One region of the Acidovorax sp. GW821-FHT10E03 genome, then DNA from elsewhere that is predicted to be linked to it. Evidence: predicted binding sites of a transcription regulator. Region 1 holds the regulator's gene; each other region holds the start of a gene.
The links. Region 1 encodes LexA, which represses DNA repair genes until DNA is damaged. Its sites were predicted from a motif close to ACTGTATNNNNATACAGT; they were not measured.
Positions count from the first base shown of each region.

Region 1 (10,086 bases):
GCCACTTTGCGCGGCGCGCGAACCGGGTTTCCCACAAAGTTATCCACAGTTTTTGTGGGTGACACCGCCGATGCGGTGGCCACCCGGCAAGGTAACTGTTTGTGACGCGGAGGCGGCAGGAAGCTGGGCCATAATCGCCGATTGCTTTCATCTGCGCGGAGAGAGATTTGCTGTCCATCATACAAGCCGCAGGCTGGCCGATCTGGCCCCTGATTGCGTGTTCCATCCTGGGAATGGCGCTGATTTTCGAACGGTTCGTGGCCCTCAAGACGGCCCGCGTCGCTCCTCCGAAATTGCTCGATGAAGCCATCACGGTGTCCTCCAAGGCCGTGCCCACCCCCGACGTGGTGAACCAGCTCGCGCAGAACTCCGCCCTGGGCGAGGTGCTCGCCAGCGGCCTGCGCACCCTCAACAGCAACCCCCAGTGCAGCGAGACCGACCTGCGCTCGGCCATGGAAGGCGCCGGCCGGGCCGTGGCCCACCGGCTGGAGAAGTACCTCGCGGCGCTGGCCACCATCGCATCGGCCGCGCCCCTGCTGGGCCTGCTGGGGACCGTGATCGGCATGATCGAGATCTTCGGCTCGCAGGCCGGCAGCGGCGGCGTGGGCCAGGCCATGGGCGGCGGCAACCCCGCGCAGCTGGCGCATGGCATCTCGGTGGCGCTGTACAACACGGCCTTCGGCCTGATCGTGGCGATCCCGGCGCTGATCTTCTGGCGCTACTTCCGCGCCCGCGTCGATGCCTATCTGCTCACGCTGGAGCTGGCTTCCGAGCAGTTCGTCCGCCACATCCTGCGCCTGAGGAAGAAGTGAACTCCCCCCTGAGGCGCGGCCGCGCCCTTCCCTGCTTCTCGCAGCGCCATGCACCGCGGGCAGGGGAACGCCGCCCGTGCGGTGGGGCGGCCCTTGCGCCACGCCCGCCCGCGTTGAGGCCGCCGGTTTCCAAACTTCGCGGGCAACGCGTACCGCCCATTGGATCGTCGACATGAATTTTCGCCCCCGCGCCAAGGAAGAGCCGGAGATCAACCTGATCCCGTTCATCGATGTGCTGCTGGTGATCCTCATCTTCCTGATGCTGACCACCACCTACAGCAAGTTCACGGAGCTGCAGCTCACCCTGCCGGTGGCCGACGCCGAGCAGCAGCGCGACCATCCCAAGGAAGTGATCGTCTCGGTAGCCGCCGACGGCCGCTATGCCGTCAACAAGAACGGCGTGGACGGCAAGAGCGTGGACGCCATCGCGCAGGCCCTGCGCGGCGCCGCCACCGCCGGGCGCGACAGTGTCGTGATCATCAGCGCCGACGCCATGTCCCCGCACCAGTCCGTGGTCTCGGTGATGGAGGCGGCGCGCCGCGTGGGCCTCACGCAGATCACGTTTGCCACGCAGTCGTCGGCCGCGGCGCGCAGCACCGGCCGCTGACACGGCATGGCTGGCCCCGGGCCGCAGCCGCCCCCGCCCCCCCGGTCCGCGGCGCACGGCGGCGCCCCTTCCCCGGCCTCCGGGCTGCAGAAGATCTGGCAGGCACGCGGCCCGGCCGCCTGGGCGCTGTGGCCCGTCTCCCTGCTGTACCAGGCGCTGGTGGCCCTGCGCCGGGGGCTTTACCGCGCTGGCGTGCTCAAGGCCGAACACCCGGGCCGTCCCGTCGTCGTGGTGGGCAATGTGATCGCCGGAGGCGCCGGAAAGACGCCCGTGGTCATCGCCGTGGTGAAACACCTGCAGACTCGCGGCCTGCGCCCCGGGGTGATCTCGCGCGGCTATGGCCGCAGCACCACCGATTGCCGGGCGGTGGCGCCCGACAGCCCCGCCCGCGAGGTGGGCGATGAGCCCGCGCTGATCGCGCGCAGCTGCGGGGTGCCGGTTTTCGTCGCGCCGCGCCGCATCGCCGCGGCCCGCGCCCTGCTGGCGGCGCACCCGCACACCGACGTGATCGTCTGCGACGACGGGCTGCAGCACCTGGCCCTGGCGCGCGATGTGGAGGTTTGCATCTTCAACGACCAGGGCGTCGGCAACGGCTTCCTGCTGCCTGCGGGCCCGCTGCGCGAGCCCTGGCCGCGGCCGGTGGACCTGGTGCTCCATGCGGGTGGCGTACCGCCCCGCGGAGACTTCGAGGCCTATGCGCTGCAACGGCGCCTGGCCCCCTGGGCCGTGCGCTCGGACGGCACCCGCGTGCCCTTGTCCAGCCTGCGGGGGCAGCCTTTGCACGCGGTGGCGGCCGTCGCACGCCCCGGGGACTTCTTTGCGATGCTGCAGGCCCAGGCGTTGCAACTGGCGCACGCGCAGGCCCTGCCGGATCACTATGATTTTGATAGCTGGAACCGCTCACCAGATAACCGTTACACGCTGATCTGCACTGAAAAAGATGCCGTCAAGCTGTGGCCCCGCCACCCGGACGCACTGGCCGTGCCCCTGCAACTGCACATGGATCCAGCCTTTTTCGCGGCCCTGGATGCGCGCCTGCCGGCACCGGGTGATCTTTAGCGCGCACCGGAGGTCCCGCGGGGCTGGCCGCCGCTATCATCGCTGCCTGCCCGAACGAACCTCCCGGAAGCACCGCCACCATGGATCCCAAACTGCTTGAACTGCTGGTCTGCCCTGTCACCAAAGGCCCGCTGACCTACGACCGCGAGGCGCAGGAACTTGTCTCCCGCAGCGCGCGGCTGGCCTACCCGGTGCGCGACGGCATCCCGGTGCTGCTCGAAAACGAAGCCCGCACGCTCACCGACGAGGAACTGGAGCAGTGAGCGCTGTGCCCGCCCCCGGCGCCGTGGCACCGGACTGCCGCTTCACGGTGCTGATCCCGGCCCGCATGGCATCGAGCCGGCTGCCCGACAAACCCCTGGCCGATATCGCCGGCCTGCCCATGGTGGTGCGGGTTGCCCGCCGCGCGGCCCAGAGCGCCGCCACCCGGGTCGTGGTGGCCGCCGACGACAACCGCATCCTGCAGGCCTGCGCGGCCCACGGCGTGGAGGCGATCCTGACCCGCGCCGACCATGCCAGCGGCAGCGACCGGCTGGCAGAGGCCTGCGTCCAGCTGGGGCTGGATGGCGCCGACATCGTCGTCAACGTGCAGGGGGATGAACCCCTGATGGACCCCGGCCTCATCCATGCCGTGGCGCAACTGCTGCCGGCCCGCCCCGAGGCCAGCATGGGCACGGCCGCTCACGCCATTGCGTCGCAAGCCGACTACGCCAACCCCAACGTGGTGAAGGTGGTGCTGGACGCGCGGGGCCTGGCGCACTACTTCAGCCGGGCGCCCATCCCCTTCGCCCGCGACCATGCCGCAACGCCCTGGTGGCAAGGCGCCGCCCAGGCGGCCACACCCGGCGTCGCCGCCCTGGCGGGGTTCGCGCCTTTGCGGCATGTGGGCATCTACAGCTATCGTGCCGGCTTCCTGCGGGAATTTCCGGCGCTGGCGCCAGCCCCCACCGAAGCCGTGGAAGCGCTGGAGCAGTTGCGCGCGCTGTGGCACGGCCACCGCATCGCGGTGCACCTGGCCAGCACCGCCCCGGGGCCTGGCGTGGACACCCCCGAGGATCTGGAGCGGGTCCGCAGCCTTTTCCGCTGACGGACGCCCCGGCAGCCCCGTGGCGCGGGGACCTGCCCGCGCCACCGTGCAGGGCACTATCCGCACCGCGACACCCTGGCCGCCGCGCGGTACGGCGTGTAAGTCAGCGCAAGGTGGTCGCATGCTATCCTCGCCCGCAACGAGAGCACCGCATCCCGGGCGCACAGAACGGCTTCAGGCGCCCTTCGAACGTCCCCGCCAGCGGCGCCAACCGATTTCTAACCTTCGAGGACTTCCATGAGACTGATTCTGTTGGGCGCGCCTGGCGCCGGAAAGGGCACGCAAGCCACGTTCATCTGCCAGAAATACGGCATCCCGCAAATCTCCACCGGCGACATGCTGCGGGCGGCGGTGAAGGCGGGCACGCCCTTGGGCCTGCAGGCCAAGGCCGTGATGGATTCGGGTGCCCTGGTCAGCGACGACATCATCATCGGTCTCGTGAAGGAACGCATCACGCAGGCGGACTGCGCCAACGGCTTCCTGTTCGACGGCTTTCCCCGCACCATTCCCCAGGCCGACGCCATGAAGGCGGCGGGCGTCAAGCTCGACTACGTGCTCGAAATCGATGTGCCTTTTGACGCCATCATCGAACGCATGAGCGGCCGCCGCTCGCACCCTGCCAGCGGCCGCACCTACCACGTCAAGTTCAACCCCCCCAAGGTGGAAGGCAAGGATGACCTGACGGGCGAGGAACTGATCCAGCGCGAAGACGACAAGGAAGAAACCGTCAAGAAGCGCCTGCAGGTCTACAGCGACCAGACGCGCCCCCTGGTGGACTACTACAGCAGCTGGGCCCAGGCCGAGCCCGACGCCGCCCCCAAGTACCGCGCCATCAGCGGCACGGGCAGCGTGGAAGAAATCACCGCGCGCGCGCTCCAGGCGCTGGCCAGCTGAGCGCGAGGGTCACGCCCCAGGACCAGCGACGCCATGGGGCACCAGGGCGTCGCTTTTCTTTTGGGAGGTGCCGGTGGCCCCGTCAGGCGCGCCGTGGCACCAGCGGGCCAGACCCTCATGGCCCCGGCCTTGCCACCCATCCTGGTTTTGTTCAGGCCGGACTGGAGCGCAGGCCGTAGGCCTTGCCGTCCACGAAAAGGTATTCCGCGCGCAGCACCGCATCGCCCTTCTCATCGCGCAGGGTGAAGCCCACCACCGACAGGTCCGTGCCGGGCTTGATCTCCTGCACCTGCCAGGCCTGCATGCGTGTCAGGGGCGCCAGCTCGATCTCCCAGCGGCGGTCCTTGCGGGTGGGCAGCACCGCCTTGGCCAGCAAGGCCTTGCCGTCCACGGGCGAGGCCTGGGCGGGCACCGCGCGCTGCGCCAGGTCCGCGGGAAGCCGTAGCTGCGCGGGAAGCTCCAGCTCCAGCTCGGCATGGGGGTTTTGCCAGCGCACCTTGCGCACCGTGCCTTCCAGATAGATGGGGCGCTCGGCATCAAAACTGCTCCAGCCATGGTGGGCGCGCGCCCAGAGCGGAACCATCGCAGTGGCCAGGAGCAGGCGGCGGCGTTGCAGACTCATCGGTTCTCTCCTTGTCAGGTCACAGATAGGCGATCCAGCGGCCACAGACCACCACGGCCAGCCAGATCAGCGTGGACGCCAGCATCTGCACCCGGGCCAGGGCGTCCAGGCGCGCCAGCGATCCACGCCCATGGAACCACGCGGCGTTGCAGCCCGCAAGCATTAACAGCAGCATCTTCAAGGTGAATGCGCGGCTGGCGAGCAGCTCGGAAGGCTGGGTGGCGAACATCAGCAGGCCCGATGCCGCCGCCAGGCCAAAGCCGCACAATGCCAGCGACAGGCTGAGCCGCGCAATGTCCTTGACGGGCAGCGCCGCCCCCCGGCCAAACACGCGCAACTCCAGCAGCACCAGGTTGCCCAGCAGCAGGGCAATGCCAACGATGTGCACCACTTCCAGCGCCGGGTAGGCCCAGGCGTGTGTCTTGAGGGCTGCAAACAACACCGGACAGCCTTCGCGCTCAGCGCATCAGGTCCAGCATCAGCGAGATCCGGGCCTTCAGGGGCGGCAGCCCGCCGGAATCAGGCAGCACGTCACCAGGCTTGGGCAGCACCCGCCCCTCGGTGCAGCGCGTGGACCGGACCACCCGCACGCCCACCTCCTGCGCGCGCAGCAATGCGGCTTCCAGAAGGTGGTGGATGGTGCCGTTGCCGGTGCATGCCACCACCAGCCCCTGGACGCCGTCACGCACCAGCGCATCCACCATGGCGCCCGTGGCGCCCGCGTGGCTCATGATCACCTCCACGCGGGGCCAGGCCGCTGCATTTGCTATATTTTGCAGAGCACCACACGCATGCTTGGCGGGCGGTATCGGCCAATCCTGCGCAAGGCGAATGGCGCCCTCCTCCACCCACCCCAAAGGCCCGGCCTCGCCCGAACTGAGCGCATGGACACGGTACGGATGCACCTTCTGGACCTGCTGTGCGCCGTGGACCTCGCCAGCGGCCACTGCGAGCACGCCGCGGGCACCCGCAGCCACCGCGACCGCCACGGCATCCAGGAGATTTTGCGGCCCGTCGGGCGTGAGCGCCGTGGCCGGGCGCATGGCACAGGTCAGCACCACGGGTTTCAGCCGGGTATCCAGCACCTGGTTCAGGAACCAGGCCGTCTCCTCCAGCGTATCGGTGCCGTGGGTGATGACCACCCCGCGCACGGAAGCATCCTGGAGGTGGTGGGCGCAGCGCAGCGCCAGGGCCTGCCACACCCCGCCATCCATGTCCTTGCTGTCGATCTGAGCCACCTGCTCCGCCACGAGCATGCCACCGGCCGCCTCCTGCAATCCGGGGACCGCTGCCAGCAGCTGCTCCACCCCGACCTGCGCGGCGGTGTACCCGATGTTGTCGCCCGCCTGTGCCGACGTGCCGGCAATGGTTCCTCCAGTGCCCAAAACCACAATTTTTTGCCCACTCACTTGCATACTCCGAAAAACTGGTGAAAAATACAGTTACTGGATTAAAAAACAGTTGTCCTTCACTGTAGCCGCCTCCACCGGAAACCACCATGCTCGACAACCCCAAACTCACGGCCCGCCAGCAACAGATCCTGGACCTCATCCAGACCGCCATTGCACGCACAGGGGCGCCTCCCACCCGCGCCGAAATCGCGGCTGAACTGGGCTTCAAGTCGGCCAATGCGGCAGAAGAGCATCTGCAGGCCCTCGCACGCAAGGGCGTGATCGAACTGGTGAGCGGCACATCGCGGGGCATCCGGTTGCGCAGCGACACGCTGCGCTCCATCAATGCAGCGCGCGGCAGCCAGTTCCACCTGCCCATTCCCGGGCTCTCCCAGCTGGTCTTGCCCCTGGTGGGGCGTGTGGCGGCGGGTTCGCCCATTCTCGCGCAGGAACACGTCGACCAGACCTACAGCGTGGAAAACAGCCTGTTCCAGCACAAGCCCGACTACCTGCTCAAGGTGCGTGGCATGTCCATGCGCGATGCCGGCATCATGGACGGCGACCTGCTGGCCGTGCAGTCCACCCGCGAGGCGCGCAACGGCCAGATCATCGTGGCCCGCCTGGGAGACGACGTGACGGTCAAGCGCCTGCGGCGCACCGCCACGGCCATCGAGTTGCTGCCTGAAAACCCGGACTACCCGGTCATCGTGGTACAGCCTGGCGAACCTTTCGAAATCGAAGGTCTCGCGGTAGGCCTCATTCGCAACACCATGCTGATGTAGCCGGCTCCGGCTGCTGGTCCATTCACTACCGCATTGCAGGTGGCGGGCGTTTGGTGTGCCGGGCAAACCGGCACGCCAGCCCTGCGGTGCGGGTTCAATTTGCAATCCTGCCTATGTCCAACCCCCGACCTTCGGAGTTTTCACATGGGAATTGCCTTGATCACCTTTTCCACCTTGCCCATGCCGCTGCGCTCGCTGACGCGCTGGTTTCACTCGACCGCCGCGCTCGCGGTGCCGTCTGCGGCAGGTTCGCCCCCACCCCGTTCCCACCATGATGACACGGACCGCAGCGACGGCCGGGGCACGGCCGGCTCCAGGAGCATCCACCGCCCGCAGGGTCTCCCTGGCCCACGTCCGCTGCGCGGCAACTGGCCCTTCACGGTCAACACGCCCCAGACGCCCCCCGCCGAAGGCCCCGGGCGGCAGGCCGGCACCCGCAGAGCACCGCCCGCGATGCCGGTACCGCCCGCAGGAAGCCGCAGCGCCTGCGCCGCGCCGCGGCCCACCGATGGATCGGGCCGCCGGACCGCCAAGGTCTTGCGCAGGATCTCAGCCCCCGGCACGGGCCGGCTGGTGATCGCCGGCAGGATGGCCGACGTGTGCGCGGAACTGGACCGCATGGTGGCCTGCGAGGGAGCCCTGCAGGCCTCTTGAGACCAAGATACTTCCTTCATCACGGGCCAACGGCGCCAACGGCACGGTCCTCGTTGGCGTGTGGCGTTCCTTCTCGAAAGAGATGGATCTGCGGGCGTGAGAAAAACGGCCGGGGAGCGATGGCACGGCCCCGCCCCGTCCTGCCATGGTCAGCAGCGTTTTGCGGGATGCGCCAACACTCCGTCACCAAAAGCCCCGTACTTTGATGCCCCAGGACGGCGGCCCGGTGAATGCCGGTGGCGCCACCAAGGCACAATATCGGGATGAACATTGTGATTCTCGACGACTACCAGGACGCAGTCCGCAAGCTGCACTGCGCATCCCGGCTCGACGCGTACACCGCCAAGGTCTACACCAACACCGTCAAAGGACTTGGGCAGCTTTCTGTCCGCCTGAAGGATGCCGACATCATCGTTCTGGTGCGGGAGCGCACACAGATCACGCGCCAACTGGTGGAAAAGCTTCCCCGCCTCAAACTGATCGCGCAAACCGGCAAGATCGGCAGTCACATCGACGTGACGGCGTGCACGGAGCGGGGCATTGCCGTGGCCGAGGGCATAGGGTCCCCGGTGGCCCCGGCCGAACTGACCTGGGCCCTCGTGATGGCAGCCATGCGCAGGCTGCCGCAGTACATCGCCAACCTCAAGCACGGCGCCTGGCAGCAGTCCGGGCTGAAGACCGCATCCATGCCCGCCAACTTCGGCCTTGGCAACGTGCTGCGCGGCAAAACGCTGGGCATTTGGGGATATGGCCGCATCGGACAGCTCGTGGCTGGCTACGGACGCGCTTTCGGCATGAACGTGCGTATCTGGGGCCGCGAGGCGTCCCGCGCCCAGGCCTTGACGGACGGCTACCAGGCCGCGACCACGCGCGAGGAGTTCTTCTCGCAGTGTGACGTGATCTCGCTGCACCTGCGCCTCAACGATGAAACGCGCGGCATCGTCTCGCTGGAAGACCTGTCTTGCATGAAGCCCACCTCCCTTCTCGTCAACACGTCGCGGGCCGAATTGATCGAGCCCGACGCGCTGATCGCAGCGTTGAACCGGGGCCGTCCCGGCATGGCGGCGGTCGATGTGTTCGAGAGCGAACCCATCCTTCAGGGCCACGCCTTGCTGCGGCTGGAGAATTGCATCTGCACGCCCCACATTGGCTATGTCGAGCAGGACAGCTATGAGCTGTACTTTGGCGCGGCATTCGACAACGTGGTGAATTTCATCAAGGGCACGCCCACCAATATCGTGAATCCAGGCTCGCTTCAGGTAAGGCGCTAGCCAGCAGGCCAACAACCGGGCCGCTTGCGCCATCGGCGGGGCGGGCGCCCAATAAAAAAGGCTTCCCGAGGGAAGCCTTTTTTGAGCCCTGCAGGGCACAGGGGCCCTGCAGCGCGGTACCGCGCTGACTAATTACAGCGGGGTCTTCTTGCCGTCCTTGTAGACGTACAGGGTGATGGCGGGGTTCTTCATTTCGCCGTTGGGTTCGAAGGCGATGGTGGAGGTCACGCCCTTGAAGCTGGCCTTGGCCAGTTCGTTCACGTACACCTTGGGGTCCACGGAGTTGGCACGCTTCATGGCGTCCACCAGCAGGAACGTGGCGTCATAGGTGTAGGGGCTGTACACCTGGAACTGGTTGGGGTACTTGGCGTCGTACTTGGCCTTCCAGGCCGTGCCGCCAGGCATCTTGGCCAGCGAAGAACCGCCTTCGGCGCAGATCACGTTGCCCAGGGTCTTGGCACCGGCGGCCAGCTTGGCGATTTCCGACGTGCAGACGCCATCACCACCAAAGTACTTCACGTTGCCCATGCCCAGCTGTTCCATCTGGCGCAGCATGGGGCCGGCTTGTGGGTCCATGCCGCCGTAGAACACGGCATCAGGGTTCTTGGACTTGATGGCGGTCAGGATGGCCATGAAGTCGGTGGCCTTGTCGGTCGTGAACTGCTCGTCCACCACCTTCATGCCCTTGGCCGTGGCCGTCTTCTTGAACACGTCTGCCACGCCTTGGCCGTAAGCGGTACGGTCGTCGATGATGGCAACGGTCTTGAGCTTGAGCGTGTCGACCGCGTAGAAAGCCAGGCCAGCGCCCAGGGCGTTGTCGTTGGCGATGATGCGGAAGGTGGTCTTGTAGCCTGGCTTGGTCAGGTTGGGGTTGGTCGCAGCGCCCGTCACCATCGGAATGCCGCAG
Region 1 is NZ_JBWKMU010000003.1:138,526-148,611, forward strand. It holds gene AC07OD_RS06435 (MotA/TolQ/ExbB proton channel family protein) at 168-812, shown strand; gene AC07OD_RS06440 (ExbD/TolR family protein) at 985-1,419, shown strand; gene lpxK (tetraacyldisaccharide 4'-kinase) at 1,426-2,478, shown strand; gene AC07OD_RS06450 (Trm112 family protein) at 2,559-2,741, shown strand; gene kdsB (3-deoxy-manno-octulosonate cytidylyltransferase) at 2,738-3,565, shown strand; gene adk (adenylate kinase) at 3,803-4,459, shown strand; gene AC07OD_RS06465 (DUF6152 family protein) at 4,611-5,081, opposite strand; gene AC07OD_RS06470 (hypothetical protein) at 5,101-5,520, opposite strand; gene AC07OD_RS06475 (asparaginase) at 5,540-6,496, opposite strand; gene lexA (transcriptional repressor LexA) at 6,580-7,254, shown strand; gene AC07OD_RS06485 (hypothetical protein) at 7,399-7,908, shown strand; gene AC07OD_RS06490 (D-2-hydroxyacid dehydrogenase family protein) at 8,172-9,179, shown strand; gene AC07OD_RS06495 (branched-chain amino acid ABC transporter substrate-binding protein) at 9,312-10,086, opposite strand, start outside.

Region 2 (10,086 bases), on a different contig from region 1:
AGTGCCTCGGCGACGCGGGCCGCAATGGACAGCACGGTGTCCACGGGCAGGAGCTGCCCGGCCCGGCATGCCTGCGTCAGGTCGGAGCCCTTGAGGAATTCCATGGCGATGTAGGCGAGGTCGTGTTCTTCGCCGGCATCGAATATCGTCACGATGTAGGGATGCTGCAGGCGTCCCGCGGTTTCCGCCTCGCGGAAGAAGCGGGCCCTCGCGTCGATCAGCGCGTCCCCTTCGAATTCCTCTCCCAGGGCCAGCGTCTTGATGGCGACCACGCGCCCGATCTTCGGATCCCGTCCCAGGTAGACGACGCCCATCGCTCCTTTGCCGATCTCCTTGTCGATCCGGTAGCGACCGAGCATCGGGATACCGGCTGTGGCATCGCCCGGCAGGCGCGGCGAGGCCGGCGGGACCGACGCGGGCGTGCTGGAGGGCGGGCCATCCGCGTCCTTCTGCAGCTGGGCCCGCACGCGCTTGTAGCGGGCATATGCATCCTTGTAGGCGCGGTTGTGCTGCAGGATGTGCTTGTAGACGGACTTGGCCTTGGCAAAGTTGCGCTTGCGCTCGAAGTCCTGCGCCAGGTGGTACAGGTTGTCCATCAAGGCATCACTGGGAGGTACCTTGCGCAGGCGCTCGAATGCCATGTCGAGCTGCCCCTGCCCTTGCAGGGCCAGCCCCATCATGCGGTCGGTTTCGGCGGCTTCCCCGGACGATTCCTGGGTGCTGCCTCCCCCCATGCGCAGCGCGGTGAATGCCACCACCCCCACGAGCAAGGCCAGGGCGCCGGGTACCAACGATATCCACTGCCCGGCATGGCGCAGCAAGCCCCATTCGGTGCCTGCCAGGAGCAACAGCAGCACTGCGCTCAGCGCCCATCCCGCGGCGCGTGAAAGCCGGGGAAGAACCAAGGCCACGAAGAGCCAGGCCCCCAGCACCGCTCCCCATGCAGCCGCGGGCGCCCAGGAGGGCCTTTGCACACCGAGGCCCTGCCGCATGGCGGAGACGGTGTGCGCGAGCATCTCGACCGGGTACATCGTCCGTGCGCCCGGCTGAACCCAGAGGGCCGCCAGTGCCTCGCTGGTGTCCCCCACCAAGACGACCTTGTCCTTGAAGGTGTGAAGGGGCACCTTGCCGCTGAGCGCCTGGGCAAAGGACACCGTGGGAAACGGTGTCGCGCCATCCTGCGCGGCATGAAAGCGCGGGTGCATGGCGGCGACCTCGTCCGTGGCAATGTGCAGTCCGCCCACACGCACACCGCGCGGCTCGTCCTGGGTGCGGATCTCGTTCGGGCCCAGATGCAGGCTGTGCCGCGTTGCCAGCAATGCCAGCGAGGGCACCGCGACTCCGTCATACCGCAGCAGCAGTGGGATGCGGCGCACGCGGCCGTCGTCATCCGCTTCCATGGACAGGTGGCCGACGCCTGCCGCCACGGAGCCGAGTTCCGCGATGGGGTGCCGGGCCGACGTGGCGGGCGTGGCGAAGGACCCGGAGTCGGGCAGGACGCTGCGGTGCGCATAGGGGGGCAGCGGCGTGGCCTTTCCTCCGGCCAGGGCATAGCTTGAGGCCAGGAACACATTGCCGGCGCGCTGGATGCTGGCCGCGAGGCGGCCATCGGTGTCGAGCGCCTGCTCCGCCTCGGCGGTGGCACGGCCCAACTCGGCGGCCAGCGGAGATGTGTCTCCGGCACGCGCAAGCGTCTCCCGCACCTTGCGGACGTAGGCAAGGCCGCGGTCGGATTCAGGGGTGGCGAAGGAAGGGGTTAAGACAATGGTCTTGGCGCCCGCGGCCGCCAGCTGGTCGACGAGCCGGGCGTAGACATCGCGGGACCAGGGTGCGCTTCCCAGCGCTGCCAGGCTGGCATCGTCCATGCCGACGATGACAATTTCAGGCAAGGGGGGTGGCGTGGCGACACTGCTCGCTGCGTCATACACGCGGTATTCCAGGGACTGGAAGACACCAGCGGCCGCACACAGCGCAATGACCACCGCCGAGGCCACTGCGCCCCGAAACCCATCGGTCCGCCACATGCCCAGCCACCGACCCGAGGTTGTTCGTCCCACTTGCTATTGGTTCCACACTGTATTTGTGTGGGTAAAAGCAATATCTGCGCCCGGGCGGGCAGGGTGCGCGGCCGTCGCCGTTACCGCAGCGCCGCTGGGCCCCTGCAGGCACGGATGCCCTTCTTGTCGTGGCGAGGCGGCCGCCACGCTGTGGGGGTGCCACTTTTGTCACATGGTGCAACAATTTGTTGCACCATGTGATGGGCGTAATCAGGCCGCCGATTCCCGCCGGGCCCTGTGGGGCCAGAATTTCCCGGCGCCCACCACCAGCAGCGCGCCAAGCGCCGCGGCCACATAGTGCAGCGAAGGATGCGCCACCACATAGCCATGCAGCGCTGCGTCATTGGCAATGGTTTCGCCCCCCACCCATCCAATCAAGGCGGCCCCCATCAGCACGATGGCGGGGAAGCGCTCCATGAGCTTGATCATCAGCGTGCTGCCAAAGATCACGAGCGGAATGCTGATGGCCAGGCCGAGCACCAGCAGCAGCACGTTGCCGTGCGCCGCAGCGGCAACGGCGATCACGTTGTCCAGGCTCATCACGAGGTCCGCAATGAGAATGGTGCGCACCGCCGCCATGAGGCTGCCATAGGCCTTCGACTCGCCTTCCTCTTCCTCATCGTCACTGAGCAGCTGGAAGCCGATCCACAGCAGCAGGCAGCCGCCGACGATCTGCAGGAACGAGAGCTCCAGCAGCTTGGCTGCCACCACGGTGAGCAGGATGCGCAGCACCACTGCCGCGCCAGACCCCCAGAAAACCGCCTTGCGCTGCTGATGGGGAGGGAGGGACCGGGCCGCCAGGGCGATGACGACGGCGTTGTCGCCCGAAAGAATGATGTTGATCCAGACGATCTTCATCAGGCCGATCCAGAAATCGGCACTTTGCACAAACTCCATACTGAACTCCACTGTTATGAATGCAAGAAGCGCCGGGAACCAGGGTTCCGAGCGCTTCTCTTTTTATTGGAGCGGCCAGTTTATCGGGCCTTGCGGCTGCGGGCGTCCGTAGTTGTGCTTACGAATGCCCGTGCCGGTGTAGGGCCGGCAGCTTACTTGAGCTGGGCCTTGAGCAGCTTGCCCAGCTCCGACGGGTTGCGGGTGATGATGAAGCCCGACTCTTCCATGATGGCGAGCTTGGCATCGGCCGTGTCGGCGCCGCCGGAGATCAGCGCGCCGGCATGGCCCATGCGCTTGCCGGGAGGCGCGGTCACGCCAGCGATGAAGCCCACGATAGGCTTCTTCATGTTGGCCTTGCACCACTGGGCGGCTTCGGCTTCGTCAGGGCCGCCGATTTCGCCGATCATGATCACGGCGTCGGTGTCCGGATCATCGTTGAACGCCTTCATCACGTCGATGTGCTTCAAGCCATTGATGGGGTCGCCACCAATGCCCACGGCGCTCGACTGGCCCAGGCCCACTTCGGTCAACATGGCCACGGCTTCGTACGTCAGCGTGCCGGAGCGGCTCACGACGCCGATGCGGCCCTTGCGGTGGATGTGGCCGGGCATGATGCCGATCTTGATTTCGTCGGGCGTGATGAGGCCGGGGCAGTTCGGGCCCAGCAGCAGGGTCTTCTTGCCCCCGGCGGCTTCCTTGGCCTTCATCTTGTTGCGCACCATCAGCATGTCCTTGACCGGAATGCCCTCGGTGATGCAGATGGCCATGTCCAGGTCGGCTTCCACAGCTTCCCAGATCGCATCAGCAGCGCCTGCGGGCGGCACGTAGATCACCGACACGGTGGCGCCGGTCTGCGATGCGGCTTCCTTGACGGAGGCGTAGATCGGGATGTTGAAGATCGACTCGCCGGCCTTCTTGGGGTTCACGCCTGCCACGAAGCAGTTCTTGCCGTTCGCGTATTCCTGGCACTTTTCGGTGTGGAACTGGCCGGTCTTGCCCGTGATGCCCTGGGTGATGACCTTGGTGTCTTTGTTGATGTAGATCGACATGTGTGTTCTCCGGGCTTACTTGACGGCAGCAACGATCTTGGTCGCAGCTTCGGCCATGGTGTCTGCGGCGATGATGGGCAGGCCGGACTCGGCCAGCATCTTCTTGCCCAGCTCTTCGTTCGTGCCCTTCATGCGCACGACCAGCGGCACGTTCAGGTTCACGGCCTTGCAGGCGGTGATCACGCCGGTGGCGATGGTGTCGCACTTCATGATGCCGCCGAAGATGTTGACCAGGATGCCTTCGACCTTGGGGTTCTTGAGCATGATCTTGAAGGCTTCGGTGACCTTCTCGGGGGTGGCGCCGCCGCCCACGTCCAGGAAGTTGGCCGGCTCGCCGCCGAACAGCTTGATGGTGTCCATGGTCGCCATGGCCAGGCCGGCACCGTTCACCAGGCAGCCGATGTTGCCGTCCAGGCTGATGTAGGCCAGGTCGAACTTGGATGCTTCCACTTCGGCTGGATCTTCTTCGTCCAGATCGCGGAAAGCCACGATGTCAGGGTGGCGGAACAGCGCATTGGCGTCGAAGTTGAACTTCGCGTCCAGGGCCATCAGATTGCCCTTGGAGTCGCAATTCAGCGGGTTGATTTCCACCAGCGACGCGTCGGTGTCCATGTAGCACTTGTAGATCTTGGCGAAGATGTCCACGGCCTGGTCAATGGAAGCACCGGTCAGGCCGATGGCGGCTGCGACCTTCTTGCTCTGCTCGGTGGTGATACCGGCAATCGGATCGATCATCTCGGTGATGATCTTCTCGGGCGTGGAGTGCGCCACTTCCTCGATGTCCATGCCGCCTTCGCTCGAAGCGATCAGGGCCACCTTCTGCGTGGCGCGGTCGGTGACCAGCGAGACGTACAGTTCGTTCTTGATGTCGGCGCCGTCTTCGATGTACAGGCGGCGGACCTTCTGGCCTTCGGGGCCGGTCTGGTGCGTCTTGAGCTGCATGCCCAGGATCTCGCCAGCGATGCGCTTGACGTCGTCGATGGTCTTGGCAACCTTCACGCCGCCGCCCTTGCCACGGCCACCGGCGTGGATCTGGGCCTTGACGACCCACACGGGGCCGCCCAGTTTCTGGGCTGCTTCCACGGCTTCTTGCACCGTGAATGCGGGAATGCCGCGCGGAACGGGCACACCAAAATTGCGCAAGATTTCCTTGCCTTGGTATTCGTGAATCTTCATGAGGTCTCTCTCAGGGAAGGATGGTGGTTACCCGTTTGCCATGAACAACAAAATGTCTGGCCGCGGGCTGGGGACATGGCAACCAGCGACTGTATCATGTTGCAATGCACCATCCTTGTGCGTGGCTGACGGCTTCGCCGCGCCTGCCGGGTGGCAGTTTCTTGGCTTTTCTCGTGGTTTCTTGGCAGACTTTGCTGCCCATTTTTTGCAGGAGCACCCTTATGTCCAGAGTCTTTATCGATGGCGAAGCCGGCACCACGGGCCTGCAGATCCGTGAGCGCCTGCAGGCCATGCCGCAGATCGAGCTGGTCAGCATCGCGCCCGAGTTGCGCAAGGACCCTGCCGCGAAACGCGACCTGATTGCCGGCGTGGATCTGGTGATCCTGTGCCTGCACGACGATGCTGCGCGTGACACCGTGGCGATGGTGGACGAGATTGCCCGGAGCATGGGCCGCAAGGTCAAGGTGATCGACGCCAGCACGGCCCACCGCACGGCGCCCGGCTGGGTGTTCGGCTTTCCCGAGCTGGCCGCCGGCCAGCGCGAAGCGGTCGCGCAGGCGGACCGCGTGGCCAATCCCGGCTGCTATGCCACCGGTGCGATTGCGCTGCTGCGCCCGCTGGTGGATGCGGGCCTGGTGCCCCCGGACTTCCCGCTCGCCCTGCCCTCGGTCAGCGGCTACTCGGGCGGCGGCCGGACCATGATCGAGGCCTATGAGGCCGGCACGGCGCCGTTGTTCGAGGCCTATGCGCTCACGCTGCAGCACAAGCACCTGCCCGAAATCATGCGTTACACGGGCATCACCCGCCGGCCCATCTTCGTGCCGTCGGTAGGCAACTTCCGCCAGGGCATGCTGGTGCAGCTGCCGCTGCATCTGGACCTGCTGCCCGGCGCGCCCAAGGCGGCCGATTTGCACGACGCGCTGGCGGCGCATTACGCCAGGAGCAATACACCCGAGCAGTGGGTCAGCGTGCTGCCCGCCACGGCCGACGGCAAGCTGGATGCGACCGCGCTGAACGACACCAACAAGCTGGAGCTGCGCGTGTTCGCCAACGAAGAGTACCGGCACGCGGTGCTGATCGCGCGCCTGGACAACCTGGGCAAGGGCGCCAGCGGCGCGGCCGTGCAGAACCTGCAGCTGATGCTGGGCCTCTGACGGCGGGGATCGGTGGGGACAACAGGCGGCTCCGGAGCGTGGCCGCCTGTGCTGTCTTCTGGGTCCCGGGGCCTTGGGGCGCCGCCCCTGCCCGCGTGACCGGCCCTAGATCTCGCCCTGGATTTCGGGTGCTTCGCCACGCACGACGCGCCGGGTGATCTCGCCCGAAAACCCGCGTGCGGTCAGAAAGCGGACTTGCCGCGCACGTTGCTGCGCATCGTCCGCCACGGCGCCAAATTTGCGCAGCCACAGTGCATGGGCGCGTGCCCATTCGCTGCCTTTGAGTTGGTCGAGGGCGTGCTGAATCGCCTCGGGGCCGATGCCCTTGGCGTGCAGCTCCTGCCGTATGCGCTGGGAACCCAGGCGGCCCGCGCGCTGGTGCAGCACGGATTCCACCACCCGGGCCTCGCTGATGAAGTCGCGCGCCTGCAGGTCTTCCAGCAGGGCCTGCAGGTCGTCGCCCTCCTGCACATGCGGCGCGAGCTTGCGCCGCAGTTCAGCGAGCGAGTGCTCGCGCTGGCTCAGCAGCCGCAGCGCCCGCCCCTTGAGCGAGAGCGTGGTGAACCCCATGGCCTCTTCTTTGCTTTCAATTCAATAGCTGCCAGCGCTTGTCAATCAAGCGCTGGAAGGCAATCTGGCTTGAATTGTGGCGGTCATTCGGCCGCGGCGGCAGGGGCCTGCAGCGCGTCGGGCAGCAGCGCAATGCCCAGGCCCTCGCGCACCTTGTTCTCGATCTCGCGGGCCAGGTCGGGGTTCTCGCGCAGGAACTCGCGCGCGTTGTCGCGGCCCTGGCCGATCTTCTCGCCGTTGTAGGCGTACCAGGCGCCCGACTTCTCCACGATCTTGGCGGTCACGCCCATGTCGATGATCTCGCCCTCGCGGCTGATGCCCTCGCCGAACAGGATGTCGAACTCGGCCGTCTTGAACGGCGGCGACACCTTGTTCTTGACCACCTTGACCTTGGTTTCGTTGCCGATGGCCTCGTCGCCCTTCTTGATGGTGCCGGTGCGGCGGATGTCCAGGCGCACCGAGGCGTAGAACTTGAGCGCGTTGCCGCCGGTGGTGGTTTCGGGGCTGCCGAACATCACGCCGATCTTCATGCGGATCTGGTTTATGAAGATGACCATGCAATTGGTCTTCTTGATCGTGGCCGTGAGCTTGCGCAGCGCCTGGCTCATGAGACGGGCCTGCAGGCCGGGCAGGGCGTCGCCCATCTCGCCTTCGATTTCGGCCTTGGGCGTGAGCGCGGCCACCGAGTCGATGACGATCAGGTCCACGGCGCCCGAGCGCACCAGACTGTCCACGATTTCAAGGGCCTGCTCGCCGGTGTCGGGCTGGCTGATCAGCAGGTCGGACAGCTGCACGCCGAGCTTCTGGGCGTATTGCACATCCAGGGCATGTTCCGCGTCCACGAACGCGCAGGTGCCGCCCTGTTTTTGCATCTCGGCAATCACCTGCAGCGTGAGCGTGGTCTTGCCCGAGGATTCCGGGCCGTAGATCTCGACCACGCGGCCGCGCGGCAAGCCGCCCACGCCCAGGGCGATGTCCAGGCCCAGCGAGCCGGTGGAGACCACCTGGATGTCCTCGATCACCTCGCCTTCGCCCAGGCGCATGATCGTGCCCTTGCCGAATTGCTTCTCGATCTGGGCGAGCGCGGCGGCCAGGGCCTTGGCCTTTTCGGTGTTCACGGGCAATGCGGGGTTGGTGCCTTTGACTGCGACGTCCATGAGAAAACTCCTTGAGAAACAATGGGTTGGGTGCCTGCACCGCTCTGCGGTTAATCACAGGCTGGATGCTTGAACAGTAGTTTATGCGAGTCGTCGCGGGGCATTCAAGCTTAATTTAGTCAGTTTGCCTGACAATGTGCGGATGCCTGATATGCCTCTTCCTTCACCCGCCGAAGACGGCTGGCGCCAGACCCACCTGGGCCGCCTGTTCGGCCACGCCATGCGGCGCTTCGACGCGCGCGTGCTGCAACTCATGGCGCACAACGTGGAGGTGCCGCTGGCGCTGTCCAACCTCGCGGCGCGCGACCAGGTGAGCGCCGCCCACGTGCACATCACGCGCCACCTGGCGCTGCAGGGCGACCGGCTGACCGACCTGGCCCAGCGCGCGGGCATGACCAAGCAGGCGATGGCCAACCTGGTGGACCAGTGCGAGGCCTGGGGCTTGGTCACGCGCGAGGCCGATCCGCTGGATGCGCGTGCGCGCCGCGTGTGCTTCACGCCCACGGGCCTGGCCTGGCTGCAGGCGTTTCGCGATGCCGTCGCGCAGGCCGAGGCGGAGTTCCGGGCGGAGGTGGGCAACGACGTGGCCACCGTGGTGGCGATCGGGCTGGAGGCCTATGCGGGCGGCTAGGCCGCTGCACGGTCATCCAGGCGCCCCGGGGTGTGGGCCTGGCCTTCAGGCGCGCGGGGCGCTCTCCTGCCGCGCGGCGTGGCTCAGCGCGTGGGGGTCCAGCCGCAGCGCGCGCAATGCCCGCGCCGCCACGCCCTGCGGCGTGGCCGCGATGAGCGCCACCACGTGCGCACCCAGCAAGGGGCCGGGCTGGCCCTTGCGGGCCTCCGCCAGTGCCTGGATGAGGCCCTCGCCGGAGGGCTGCGCGCGGTAGATCCCGGCCTGCGGCGCACAGGGTGCGGCGGGCGGCATTTCGGCATCAATGCCGATCTGCGCCAGCGCATCGCGGTACTGCTGTTCGATCGCGGCGGGCAGGGCGTCCGGGTTCGCGCCAACGCGCGCGAAAGCGCGGCGCGCGGAGCCGTCGGGCAGCTCGATGGCGGCCAGCAGGAAGTGCTCCGCGCCCGGTTGCGGCTGGCCCCGGGCGCGGGCGTGGTGCTCGGCGCGCGTGCACAGCCGGTGCAGGGTGCGCATGTCGTTCAGGCGCTGGCGGATGTGTTGCAGCATGGGGAGGAGTCCTTCCATCATCCAGGGTGGGCGGGGCGCGTGGCCTGGGGAGAGAGCCGCTTGTGCGCCGCCTGCTTGCTGACGCCCAGGGCCTGGGCAATCTGCGCCCACGACCACCCCCGCTCCAGGGCGGTGGCCACGGCCGCCGCCTCCAGCCGGTCGGCCATCAGGCGCAAGGCCACCACGGCGGCCAGCGCGGCTTCGGGGTCGTCGTGCGGGGGCAGCTGCAGGGGCGGTGGGCTCGGCATTCGTCAACTGTAGTTGACGGAACTCGTATCGTCAACAAGGGTTGACGACAGGGCCGGGAGCCTGGCCCGGGGGGGCGGGCCCTCAGGGCGCCGGCCCGGTGCCAGCCGCGGCGCCCGTGGGCGGGGGCGCCGCGCCTGCGGGCTCCGCGCAGGCCAGCAACCACTGCCGGAAGCACTGCAGCGCATGCAACTGCGTGCGGCCTTCGGGGTAGCAGAGCCAGTAGCCCACCTCGCTCTGGTAGCCCCCGCGCTGGACGGCGGCGGCCAGCGGCTCGCGCACCAGGCCGGCGGTGATCTCGTCCTGCACCAGGCAGCGCGGCACCAGGGCCAGGCCCATGCCGGCCATCACCGCGCGGATCATGGTCTGGAACTGGTCGAACTGCGGGCCGGCCAGCGGGTCGAGCTGGCCCTGTACCCCGTGCGTCTCGCTCCAGCGCAGCCAGGCCTCGGGCACGGTCACATGGCGCAGCAGCGCGTAGCGCGCCACGTCGCGCGGGGTGTGGATGGGCCAGTCCGCCACCTTGGCGCGCGGCGCGATCAGGGCCACGTCGTTGCCCGTGATGTAGTGGGCGTGGGCGCCCGGCCAGTGGCCATCGCCGAA
Region 2 is NZ_JBWKMU010000006.1:161,741-171,826, reverse strand. It holds gene AC07OD_RS12415 (CHASE2 domain-containing serine/threonine-protein kinase) at 1-2,024, opposite strand, end outside; gene AC07OD_RS12410 (TerC family protein) at 2,268-2,954, opposite strand; gene sucD (succinate--CoA ligase subunit alpha) at 3,107-4,003, opposite strand; gene sucC (ADP-forming succinate--CoA ligase subunit beta) at 4,019-5,179, opposite strand; gene argC (N-acetyl-gamma-glutamyl-phosphate reductase) at 5,401-6,333, shown strand; gene recX (recombination regulator RecX) at 6,439-6,903, opposite strand; gene recA (recombinase RecA) at 6,987-8,060, opposite strand; gene AC07OD_RS12380 (MarR family winged helix-turn-helix transcriptional regulator) at 8,203-8,691, shown strand; gene AC07OD_RS12375 (Clp protease N-terminal domain-containing protein) at 8,737-9,237, opposite strand; gene AC07OD_RS12370 (helix-turn-helix domain-containing protein) at 9,255-9,485, opposite strand; gene AC07OD_RS12365 (LysR substrate-binding domain-containing protein) at 9,568-10,086, opposite strand, start outside.
Region 2: the regulator LexA is predicted to act here: its motif matches at 8,121-8,138, upstream of recA (recombinase RecA).

Region 3 (10,086 bases), on a different contig from region 1:
ACCGTGGCGCTCACCGGCCCCCAGGTGGCGCTGGCCCGCACGGCCAGCGGTGCGAGCAACTGGACCTTCGAGCGCAAGGACGGGCCCAGGAGCGGATGGAGCTTCGACGTGGACCGGCTGGTGGTCCACCAGGGCGTCCTGGCCTATGCCGACGGCATGAAGGACCTGGACCTGCAGGCCCGCATTGACACCACCGAGCCGGTGCTCCCCGGCGGGCCGGCGGCCACGCCATCCGGCACCTCCGCCGCCGCATCGGCCCCGGCGCAGCCCGCGCTGGCGCGGGCGTCCTCATCCGCGAGCGCCGCTGCCTCCGGGGCAGCGCCCGCTGCGCGGGCGGCGTCCGAAACGCCCCGTGCGGCGGCAGGGCCGGTGCCCTATGGTCTGCGCTTCGAACTGCAGGGCCGGTATGCCAAGGCCCAGGTCAGGGGCCAGGGGCGAGCAGGCCAGGTCATCAGCCTGCGCAACAAGGTGGTGAACTACCCCCTTCAGATCGACGCCAGCGCCGGCAGCGTGTCGCTGTCGGCGCAAGGAATTCTGGCCAACCCGGGCGCATTGTCCGGCCTGGACTTCCAGGTCCGGCTCAAGGGCGGCAGCATGGCCGACCTGTACGACCTGACCGGGCTGGTGCTGCCCAACACCCCGCCCTTCGAGACCACCGGCCGGCTGACCGGGAGCCTGGAGCCCGAACGGGCGGTCTGGGAATACAACGGCTTCCGAGGCAAGGTGGGCCAGAGCGATCTTCAGGGGTCGCTCAAGTACACGTCGGGCAAGCCGCGCCCACGGCTCACCGGGACGATGGCGTCCAACCAGCTGCGCCTGGCGGACCTGGGGCCGACCATCGGAACCACCAAGCCCGACAACACGCACCGTGGCCGCGACCAGCGTGGCAAGGTGCTGCCGGACTCCAAGTTCGCGGCCGAGCGCTGGAATGCCATGGACATGGACATCGTGTTCAAGGGCCGCCACATCATCCGCCCCGAGAGCCTGCCGCTGGAAGACCTGAGCGTGCGGGCGGTGATGGAAAACGCGCAGCTCAAGCTCGCGCCCCTCACGTTTGGCGTGGCGCAGGGCAAGATCGAATCGCAGGTGAGCATCGACGGGCGCGCCGCGCCCTTGAAGGCGCAGATACGCGGCACCGTGCAGGGCTTGCAGCTTTCGGCGCTGTTCCCCAAGGTACAGCTCATGCAGAAGAGTTTTGGCCACATGGACGGCGCCATCGCACTGGAGAGCCGCGGCAACAGCCTGGCCGGACTGCTGGGCCAGGGCACGGGCGAGATGCGCCTGTACGTGCGGGACGGCACGCTGAGCAAGCAGATGCTGGACCTGGCCGCGCTGAACGTGGGCAGCATCATCGTGGGCAAGCTCTTTGGTGAAAACAAGGAAGTGCACCTGCGCTGCGCGGTGGCCGATTTCACGGTGGTGGACGGCCTGGCGACCACGCGCGTGGTGAAGATGAGCACCGAAGACGCGATCGTCGAGGCCACCGGCACCATCGACCTGGGCACCGAGGAGATGAACCTGCGCATCAAGCCCGAGTCGCTGCAATGGAAGTTCTTCTCGCTGCGCTCGCCCTTGTACGTGAAAGGCACGTTCGGCGACCCGAAGGTCGGCGTGGAAGCCGGCCCGCTGCTGCTGCGCGCGGGCGCGGCGGTGGTGGCAGCGGCCGTGGCTCCCGCCGCGTTGGCGCTGGTGCCCATCACCGTGCCCGCGGCCGACGACGACACGCATTGCAAGCCCCTGCTGGATCTCGCCAGGGAACCCGTCAGGCCCGGCGCCCAGGGGGCCGCCGGCACCGCCTCGCAACCCGCGCGGCAGGCCGCCAGCAAAGCATCGCCCGCGCGCTGACCTGACCGGACGGCGCCCGGTCAATTGCGGGTCAGGGGGGCCACCCTCCTTCATCAATGGAAATCGCGGCTCCCCTGCAGCGCATGGGCCATGCGGCCGAGCAGCGGGGTCAGGTCCTTGAAACGCTGGGCCACCAGGTGGCGCACCACCGTGGGTGCCGGCGCCTGCGGGGACGATGGCGGAATGGAACCCGGGGCGGGCGCGCCGTCGCCTTCCGGCACGCTGCACTGCCACATGCCTTCCACCGCCAGCAACTGCGAGCGCAGCAGCGCATTGCGCCAGGTGTCCACCAGCGCGGGCCACACGATCACATTCACGGGGCCGGTCTCGTCTTCGAGCGTGACGAACATCGTGCCCTTGGCCGTGCCGGGGCGCTGGCGCACGGTGACGATGCCACAGGCGCGCACCTTGCGGCCATGGGGCACGGCATTCAATTGCAGCGCGCTCAGCAGGCGCCAGCGGTCCAGGCGCGGGCGCAGCAGGGCCAGCGGGTGGCGGCGCAGGGTGAGGCCGGTGGCGGCGTAGTCGAACAGGATTTCCTCCCCTTCGGGCGCGGCTGGCAAGGCAAGCGGCGCTTCGTGCACGGGCACATCGCGCAGCAACGCGGGTGCGGGGTGCTGCGCGGCAGCGTCCCACATCTGCTGGCGCCGGTGGCCCGAAAGACTGGCCAGGGCATCGGCAGCGGCCAGGGCCTGCAGGTCCTGCGGGCTCAGGCGGGCCCGCAGGGCCAGGTCTTCGGTATTGGCAAAGGCAGGGCCCGTGACGCGGACTTGCACCAGGCGTTTGGCAGCCTCTTCCTGCAGGCTGCCCACCAGCCGCAGGCCGAGGCGCACAGCAGGCTGCGGTAGCAGTGGCGCGGGCAGCCCCTTGGCAGGCCGCAAGTATTCGGCCGGACCTTCCAGCGTGCAATCGTGGTGGCTGAGGGTCACGTCGACGGGCAGCACGCGCACGCCGTGGCGGCGCGCGTCCTGCACCAGTTGTGAGGCGGTGTAAAAGCCCATGGGCAGCGAGTTGAGCAGCGCGGCCAGAAAACACGCGGGCTCGTGGCATTTGAGCCAGCTGCTGGCATAGGCCAGCAAGGCAAAGCTGTGGGCGTGGCTTTCGGGAAAGCCGTATTCGCCAAAGCCCAGCATCTGCTGGAAGATGCGGTCGGCGAATTCGGCGGCATAACCACGGGCGACCATGCCGTCTTTCAACGGCTTTTCAAACCGGTGCACGCCCCCTTTGCGCTTCCAGGCCGCCATTGATCGGCGCAGGTCGTCGGCTTGGCCCGGCGTGAAACCGGCGGCATCGATGGAGATCTGCATCACCTGTTCCTGGAAGATGGGCACACCCAGCGTGCGTTCGAGCGCGTTGCGCAGCTCCGGGTACTCCAACGGAAAAGGCTCCGTGCTGCCCGCACTGCGCATCTGCCGCTCGACCTCTCGCGCCTTCAGATACGGATGCACCATGCCACCCTGGATGGGCCCGGGCCGCACGATGGCCACCTCCACCACCAGGTCGTAGAACTTGCGCGGCCGCAGGCGCGGCAGCATGCTCATCTGCGCGCGGCTTTCGATCTGGAACACGCCCACGGTGTCGGCGGCGCAGATCATGTCGTAGGTGGCAGGGTCTTCGCGCGGAATGCCCTTGAGATCCCAGCGCTCACCCCGCAAGGCATCGCGCAAATCCAGGCAGCGGCGCAAGGCACTGAGCATGCCCAGGGCCAGCACATCGACCTTGAGCAAGCCCATGGTGTCCAGGTCGTCCTTGTCCCACTGGATGACGGAACGATTCTCCATGCTCGCCGGCTCCACCGGCACCAGGCGCGTGAGCTTGCCCTGCGTGAGCACAAAACCGCCCACATGCTGGCTCAGGTGGCGCGGAAAGCCTTTCAGGTCCGCCGCCAGTTCCAGCCACAGCTGGGCCGTGTGCCGGTGCAGCGGTGCGCCCAGGCTTTCAGCCAGTTCCTGCAGCCGGTCGGTGGCGAACTGTTCGTCAAACCAGTGGTGGTCCTTGGCGAAGGCATCGACCAAGGCCGGCGCCACGCCCAGTGCCTTGCCCACATCGCGCAGGGCACTGCGCGTGCGGTAGGTGGTGACCACGGCAGCGATGGCGGCGCGCTCGCGGCCGTATTTTTCGTAGATGTACTGGATGACCTCCTCGCGCCGGTCGTGCTCGAAGTCCACGTCGATGTCGGGCGGCTCCTTGCGCTCCTTGCTGATGAAGCGCTCGAACAGCAGGTTGGTGTTCTCGGGCGGGACGGCCGTGATGCCCAGCATGTAGCAGACCACCGAGTTCGCCGCCGAACCGCGCCCCTGGCACAGGATCCCCTGGCTGCGCGCGTAGCGCACGATGTCATGCACCGTGAGGAAGTACATCTCGTACTGGCAGTGCGCGATCAGATCCAGCTCCTTGCGGATCTGCACCCACACCTTCTCTGGCGCGCCTTGCGGGTATTCACCTCGCACGCCCGCATCCACCAGCCAGGCCAGGGCCTGTGCGGGCGTCATGCCGGCGGGCACGGTCTCCAGCGGGTACTGGTACTTGATTTCATCCAGGCGGAAAGTGCAGCGCCCCGCCACCGTGAGCGTGGCGTCCAGCAACTCGGGCGGGTAGATGCCCGCCAGCCGCACGCGCCGGCGCAGGTGGCGCTCGGCATTGGGCTGCAGCGCAAAACCACATTCACCCACGCTGCAGCCCAGGCGCACGGCGGTGATCACGTCCTGCAGCGGCTTGCGCGAACGGGCGTGCATGTGCACATCGCCCGCTGCCACCAGTGGCAAGCCCAGCGCCGCGCCCGCACGCTGCAGCGTGGCCAGCCACAGGCTGTCGTCCGGGGCCAGGTGCAGCTCGACCGCCAGCCAGAGATGGCCGTCAAAATATGAGCCAAATTGGCCTTTGGCGCTGGATAGGCAAGCGCTGACAGCTATCAAATCAGAAGCATCAAAGCCATGCCGGCAGGGGAACAGCAACAATTCGCACCCCTTCAAAGCCGCCCATGGGCTGGCCGCGCCCACGTGGTACTGCCCCTTGGGCGCGGCCGCGCGGGCGGCGGTGATGAACTCGCACAGGTTGCCCCAGCCCTCGGCATCCCGCGCCAGCACCACCACCCGCAGATCACCCCACACAAACTCGCTGCCCACGATGAGGTGCAAGCCGCATTCCAGGGCCGCCTCCCAGGCCCGCACCACGCCCGCGACGGAGCATTCGTCGGTCAGTGCCAGCGCCCGGTAGCCCAGCTCCAGCGCACGCGCCACGAGTTCCTGCGGGTGCGATGCCCCGCGCTGAAAGCTGAAGTTGGACAGGCAATGCAGCTCGGCGTAGTCCGGCAACCCGGCCACAGCGGCATTCCCTGGCATGGGCGAAGACATGGTGAAACTCCCTGGCGCCATCATCCGAAGATTCCATGCAGGAACCAGCGGTGGGGGCGCGCCGCGGCCCGCGCGCCCTCCGGCACGGATGCCAGGCGCTCGCGAAACACCCACACCAGCCCCGCCACATCGTTGTGCGCGACGAAGTAGTCGCGCAAGGCCAGGCCGGCGCAGGGATGGGCCGGGTCTGCATCGTCGCTGCCGGCCCCGGACCACCAGCCCGCCTCGAAGCGGTGGGGACCGGCCAGCAGGCGCAGCAGGCCGTGGTGGCACGGGCGGTTGCCCTGCACGGCCAGGCGCCGTGGCGGGTTCAGCAGCCAGGTGGGCTGCAGCAGCCCGCCGGGCGTGGCGTCCAGGGCCGCGTCGGAAGCGCTGGCGGATGCACCCCGGGCCGCGGGGCGGGGGGGCGCCGCCACGCGCAGCACCTCGGCCGCCGGGCGCCACTGCTGCATGCGCTCGGGGCGGTGGTCGGCCTGCAGCACCGGCGCCTGCACATGCTCGGCCCCCAGCCGGGCGGACAGGCGCTCGAGCAGCTGGTGCAAGGCCTCGCCTTGCACGCCACCCGGCAGGCCCGGGTCGCTGCCCCCACGGCCATCCGGCGGCAGGAGGCTGGCGCTGCGGTGCGCCAGCGGGGCCGCATCCAGCAGGCGCAGCGTGATCTGGTTCGCTGGCGCGGCCAGCGTGGTCCGCGCCAGGTTTTCCGCCAGGAGCCGCCGCAGATGCGCCATGTCCTGCGTGGCCTGCGCCGTGCGCACCTGCAGCGCCTGCACGGGCGCGATCACCACGCCGTCGATGCGCCGCAGGTCGTGGCGCCACGCCAGCTCCAGCCCCAGCACACCTTGCTGGCGTGCCTGCAGCCAGCCATGCAGGGCCGCGATGCCACGGTGGGCGCTCCAGAGCAGCGCATCGGCCGACGCCGCCAGCGCGGGCAGCTCCAGGGTCAGCGCGAACTGTTCGGGCAGTTCCAGCCACGCATGCGCTTCGGGGGCATCGCCAAAGGCCTGGTCCAGGGCCCGCAGCACCCCCGCGCCAAAGCGCCGCGAGACCCCCGGACGCGGCAGCGCACGCAGCGCCCCCCAGGTGCGGCAGCCCATGCGCTCCAGGCTGGCCACATGCGGGCGCAAGGCGGTCAGCGCATGCAAGGGCAGCCCTGGCGGCCCCTGCGCAGGCGGCGCCCGGCCCGCCAGGGCCAGTCTCAGAAAGCCGTGCGCCACCAGCGCCGTGGGGCCGCAGCCCCACGGCGGCTGCGCACAGGGCCTGCTTCCTTCAGAAAAAACAGGCTCTCCTTGCCCGCCCGAGGTGGAAGCCGCCACAGCCCAGGCCTGCAGCACCTGCGCCAGCAAGACATCGCGCCCGCCCCAAAGCCGTTCGGTGGAGGACACTTCCAGCAGCACGGCCTCATCGTCCACCAGCGCCACGCGCGGTGTAAAACGCAGCGCCCACCAGCCCGCCGACGGCTCCATCGCCACGGCGGCTCCTGCCGGCGCCGCGGAACCGCCCTCCCCCTCATCCGGCCGTGGCCATGGCAGCGCGATCCAGTGCATGCCCCCTCCCCCCTGGCGATGCGGGCGCGGGCGCCCGACGCGGCACGGCGCCCCCGGCGGGGAGTGCAACGGCCAATGCGCCCCGGCCTTCCTCCATCATGCCCACCGCCGCGGCCTGGGCAGCACGCCGCCGTTCGGCCTGCGCCGCCAGCACCTGCGCCAGCAGAAGGTGGCATCCGGGCAATGGCAGCCCCTGCGCCAGGGGCGGCCCCCGGCGCTTGAGAATGTGCACCTGCATCCCGGGGAACACGGGCGTGCCCGCGGGCATGGGCATGCCCTGGACTTGCAGCCGCAGCAAGGCTGGCGACGCCTGGGGGGCCGCGCTGACGGGCCGAAACACCCACAGCAGCTGCTGTTGCTGGGCCGCGGCCAGCTGCAGCCGGCGCAAGGCCGCCGGCTGTGCCTGCGGCAGCCAGGCCATGACGGCCAGCACATCCCGGCACCGCAGCGCCTGCTCGGCGGCCCACAGCGCCGACATGGCCGTATCCGCCCGCACCAGGCCCAGCCGCCCGGGGGGCAGCCCCTGGGCCTGGAGCGCCGGGCCAAAAGGCTCGCACGGGGGCGCCACCACGACCACGGCCCCATGCCGCGCGGCCGTGGCCTGGGCCAGGGCGGGCAGCACCAGCTGCCATTCATGCAGGCCCGCCAAGGGCTGCAACACCTCGCTCAGCGCCCCGACAGGCCACCCTCCACCCGGTAGCTGCGCATCCAGCAGCGCATACCCCGTGGGTTGCGCCTGGTGCTGGCCCGTGCCCACCAGCCCGTCCGCGTGCCAGACGCCAGGCACGGCAAATGGCAGATCGGAGGCGACAACCCGCAGGGAGTGGCGTTGCGCAGGCATGGTGGGAAGAGAGGGTCCGAAAACACGAATACTGTAAATATAACCAGTATTTTGCCAGCAGCATGAAAACCTCGGAAAGGCCCGGGAAGGCCCTGCCATTCAGAGCTGGGCGGCACACGCCGCGCTCCCTACAATGGGTCGCAAAAGGAAACAGAGGGAGTCGTTCAATGAAGGCAATCCAGTCGGCAGCAGTCGCCCTGCTGCTTCTCCTATCGGGCAACACGTTCGCCGCCTATGCGGTCTACGTTTTCGAAAGTGGCGGCAATGTGGTCGCCAGCGGCAGCGGCCGCATGAACATGGCAGCCCTCACCCCGGCCGGCAACGGGCCTCTTTTCTCCGTGGTCATCCCCTCGGCTGCGCTGATTTTCACCGGCACGGCCGGGACGGTGGAGGCCTACATGGGCGTCTCCGGGCCTCCCATGCTGGGGGCGGGAGGCCCTGTCCTCGCCGATACATCATCGGGCGACATGGCGGGACTGGACGGCATGATGGCACCGGGGTTTGTCTTCGCCCCCCTGGGCTACGTCTCCGGATCGGCGCTCGCTTCCTCGGCCACGTGGACGGGGACCTCGCTGGCCAGCCTGGGGCTCACGCCAGGCTCCTACACCTGGACCTGGGGCGCGGGCCCCACCGCCGATTCGTTCACGGTCCACGTGGGCATCGCGCCACCCGCCGCCCCGGCCTCCATTCCAACGCTGTCCGAATGGGGCCTGGCGATCCTCTCGGCCCTCATGGCGGGATGGGCGATGCGCCATCGCCTCCCGCGGCGCCGCAACAAGGCGGCCTGAAAACACGTTGACTCACGGGCCCCGGCAAGGCGCTTGCGCGCCCCCGAAAAGATCCTGAGCAGGTTCTCAGAGCTTTCGGAGGGCCCAATCACACCAATCCGCCACCGCCCCATCTGCGGGCGTGGCGCGCTGCGCCAGTTGCGGCCAACGGCGGTGGCTGGCATTCAGGATGCTCTGGAGCTGCCACAGCGCCTCGCGCCCCACCAGGGCCACTTCGGCCATGCCCATGGTGTCGCCCCGCAGCTGCGCCATGAACTCGCCCTGCTGCTGGGGGTGCGAACCGGCTTCCGTCAGGGCTTTCTGAAGGGCCAGCAGGCGGGCATCGACAAATGCGAGAGCGCTCCCCGGCAGCGTCTTCGCGCTGGTTCCGGGGGGCAATGCGGCCTTGAGCTGGTCCCAGCAGGCAAAGGCCTCGGCGAGAAGGTCCATCTGGCGTGGGGCATCGTTGCCCAGGGGCATGAGCGCGGAGTCGCGGGCGACCTCCTCCTGCAGCAGGGGCAGGAGATGCGCCACCAGCGCCGATGGGAACTTGCGATGGTTCAGCCGCAGCACCAGTGACAGGCGCTGCGCGGGCATGTCGTCGTATTTCTCGTAGAACGCAGCCACCACTTCGGCCAGCAGCAGGATGCGGCCCAGCACCGAGATATCCGCACCCGCCAGCCCGCGCGGATAGCCGCTGCCGTCCATGCGCTCGTGGTGTTCCAGCACCGCCACCTCCACCGGCCGGGGGTAGGCCTGGGTGTCGCGGATCATGAGCATGGCGGTGATGGGGTGCGCCACCAGGTGCTTGCGCTGCACGCCAACGACCTTGTGGTCGGGATCGCTCCAGGCCGGGTCCATGTGCAGCACGCCCAGGTCGTGCAGCAAGGCTGCGGCGGCGAGGTTGGCGCAGTCGCGCTCGCCCAGCTCGCTCTTGATGGCCAGAAACACGGCCACGGTCATCATCTGCAGGCTGTGCTGGAAAAGTTCAGGCCGCTGCTCACGCATCACGGTGAGTTTGCAGGCCATGGAGGGAGGCAAGGGCAGCGAGCGCAGCGGCGCCAGCAGCCGGGCAGCCGAACCCAGCGTTTCGGCCAGCAGCCGGGGCAGCACCTCCCGCTCCACCAAGGCCTGGCCCGCAGCCAGCAAGGCAGGCACATCCACGGGATTGTCGATGGACAGGTGCCGGTCAATCGGCTCGCGCAGCTTGTGCTGCACCAGGCGGTCGTACAGGCGGCCATCGATGCGGGCCCCCTTCTCGACCAGCTTGATGCCGTTGTCGGTGTAGATGGCAGCGTCAGCGACCACCATGCGCCGATCGGCCATGTCGGTCAACGCGCGCAGGTAGTGGGGGCTGTCCGCGGTGTCGATGCCCGCAGGTACAAGAGAGTCTGTCATGCAAGAACACAAAGGGTTACCTTGGACTATATGACGTTCCCTCCCTGTGTATCGCCCCGGCCGCCTTGGGCATGCGGTACCTTGACGCAGATCAAGCGCCTGGCGGCAGTACGCGGATGCCGGGCGCAATCCTGGGGGCGCGACGTGGGCGGAACTCGCACCAGCCGTCCTTGGCATGGGCATTGCCCCGGTTTCCCATCGTTCCTGAAAAACGCCCTACTCACCAGGATTCGAGGCGCCAAAACCCCATTGCTGCCACAAAAATGTGGGTAAACCCTGCCTACCCACACCCTCATTGTTTCCAATACCGGAACAGTTAGTTTGCGACCCGGTGGTTT
Region 3 is NZ_JBWKMU010000014.1:96-10,181, reverse strand. It holds gene AC07OD_RS22755 (AsmA family protein) at 1-1,845, shown strand, start outside; gene AC07OD_RS22750 (error-prone DNA polymerase) at 1,899-5,198, opposite strand; gene AC07OD_RS22745 (DNA polymerase Y subunit UmuC family protein) at 5,219-6,742, opposite strand; gene imuA (translesion DNA synthesis-associated protein ImuA) at 6,705-7,583, opposite strand; gene AC07OD_RS22735 (IPTL-CTERM sorting domain-containing protein) at 7,751-8,371, shown strand; gene AC07OD_RS22730 (HD-GYP domain-containing protein) at 8,438-9,748, opposite strand; partial or broken gene AC07OD_RS22725 (hypothetical protein) at 9,965-10,086, opposite strand, start outside.
Region 3: the regulator LexA is predicted to act here: its motif matches at 7,614-7,631, upstream of imuA (translesion DNA synthesis-associated protein ImuA).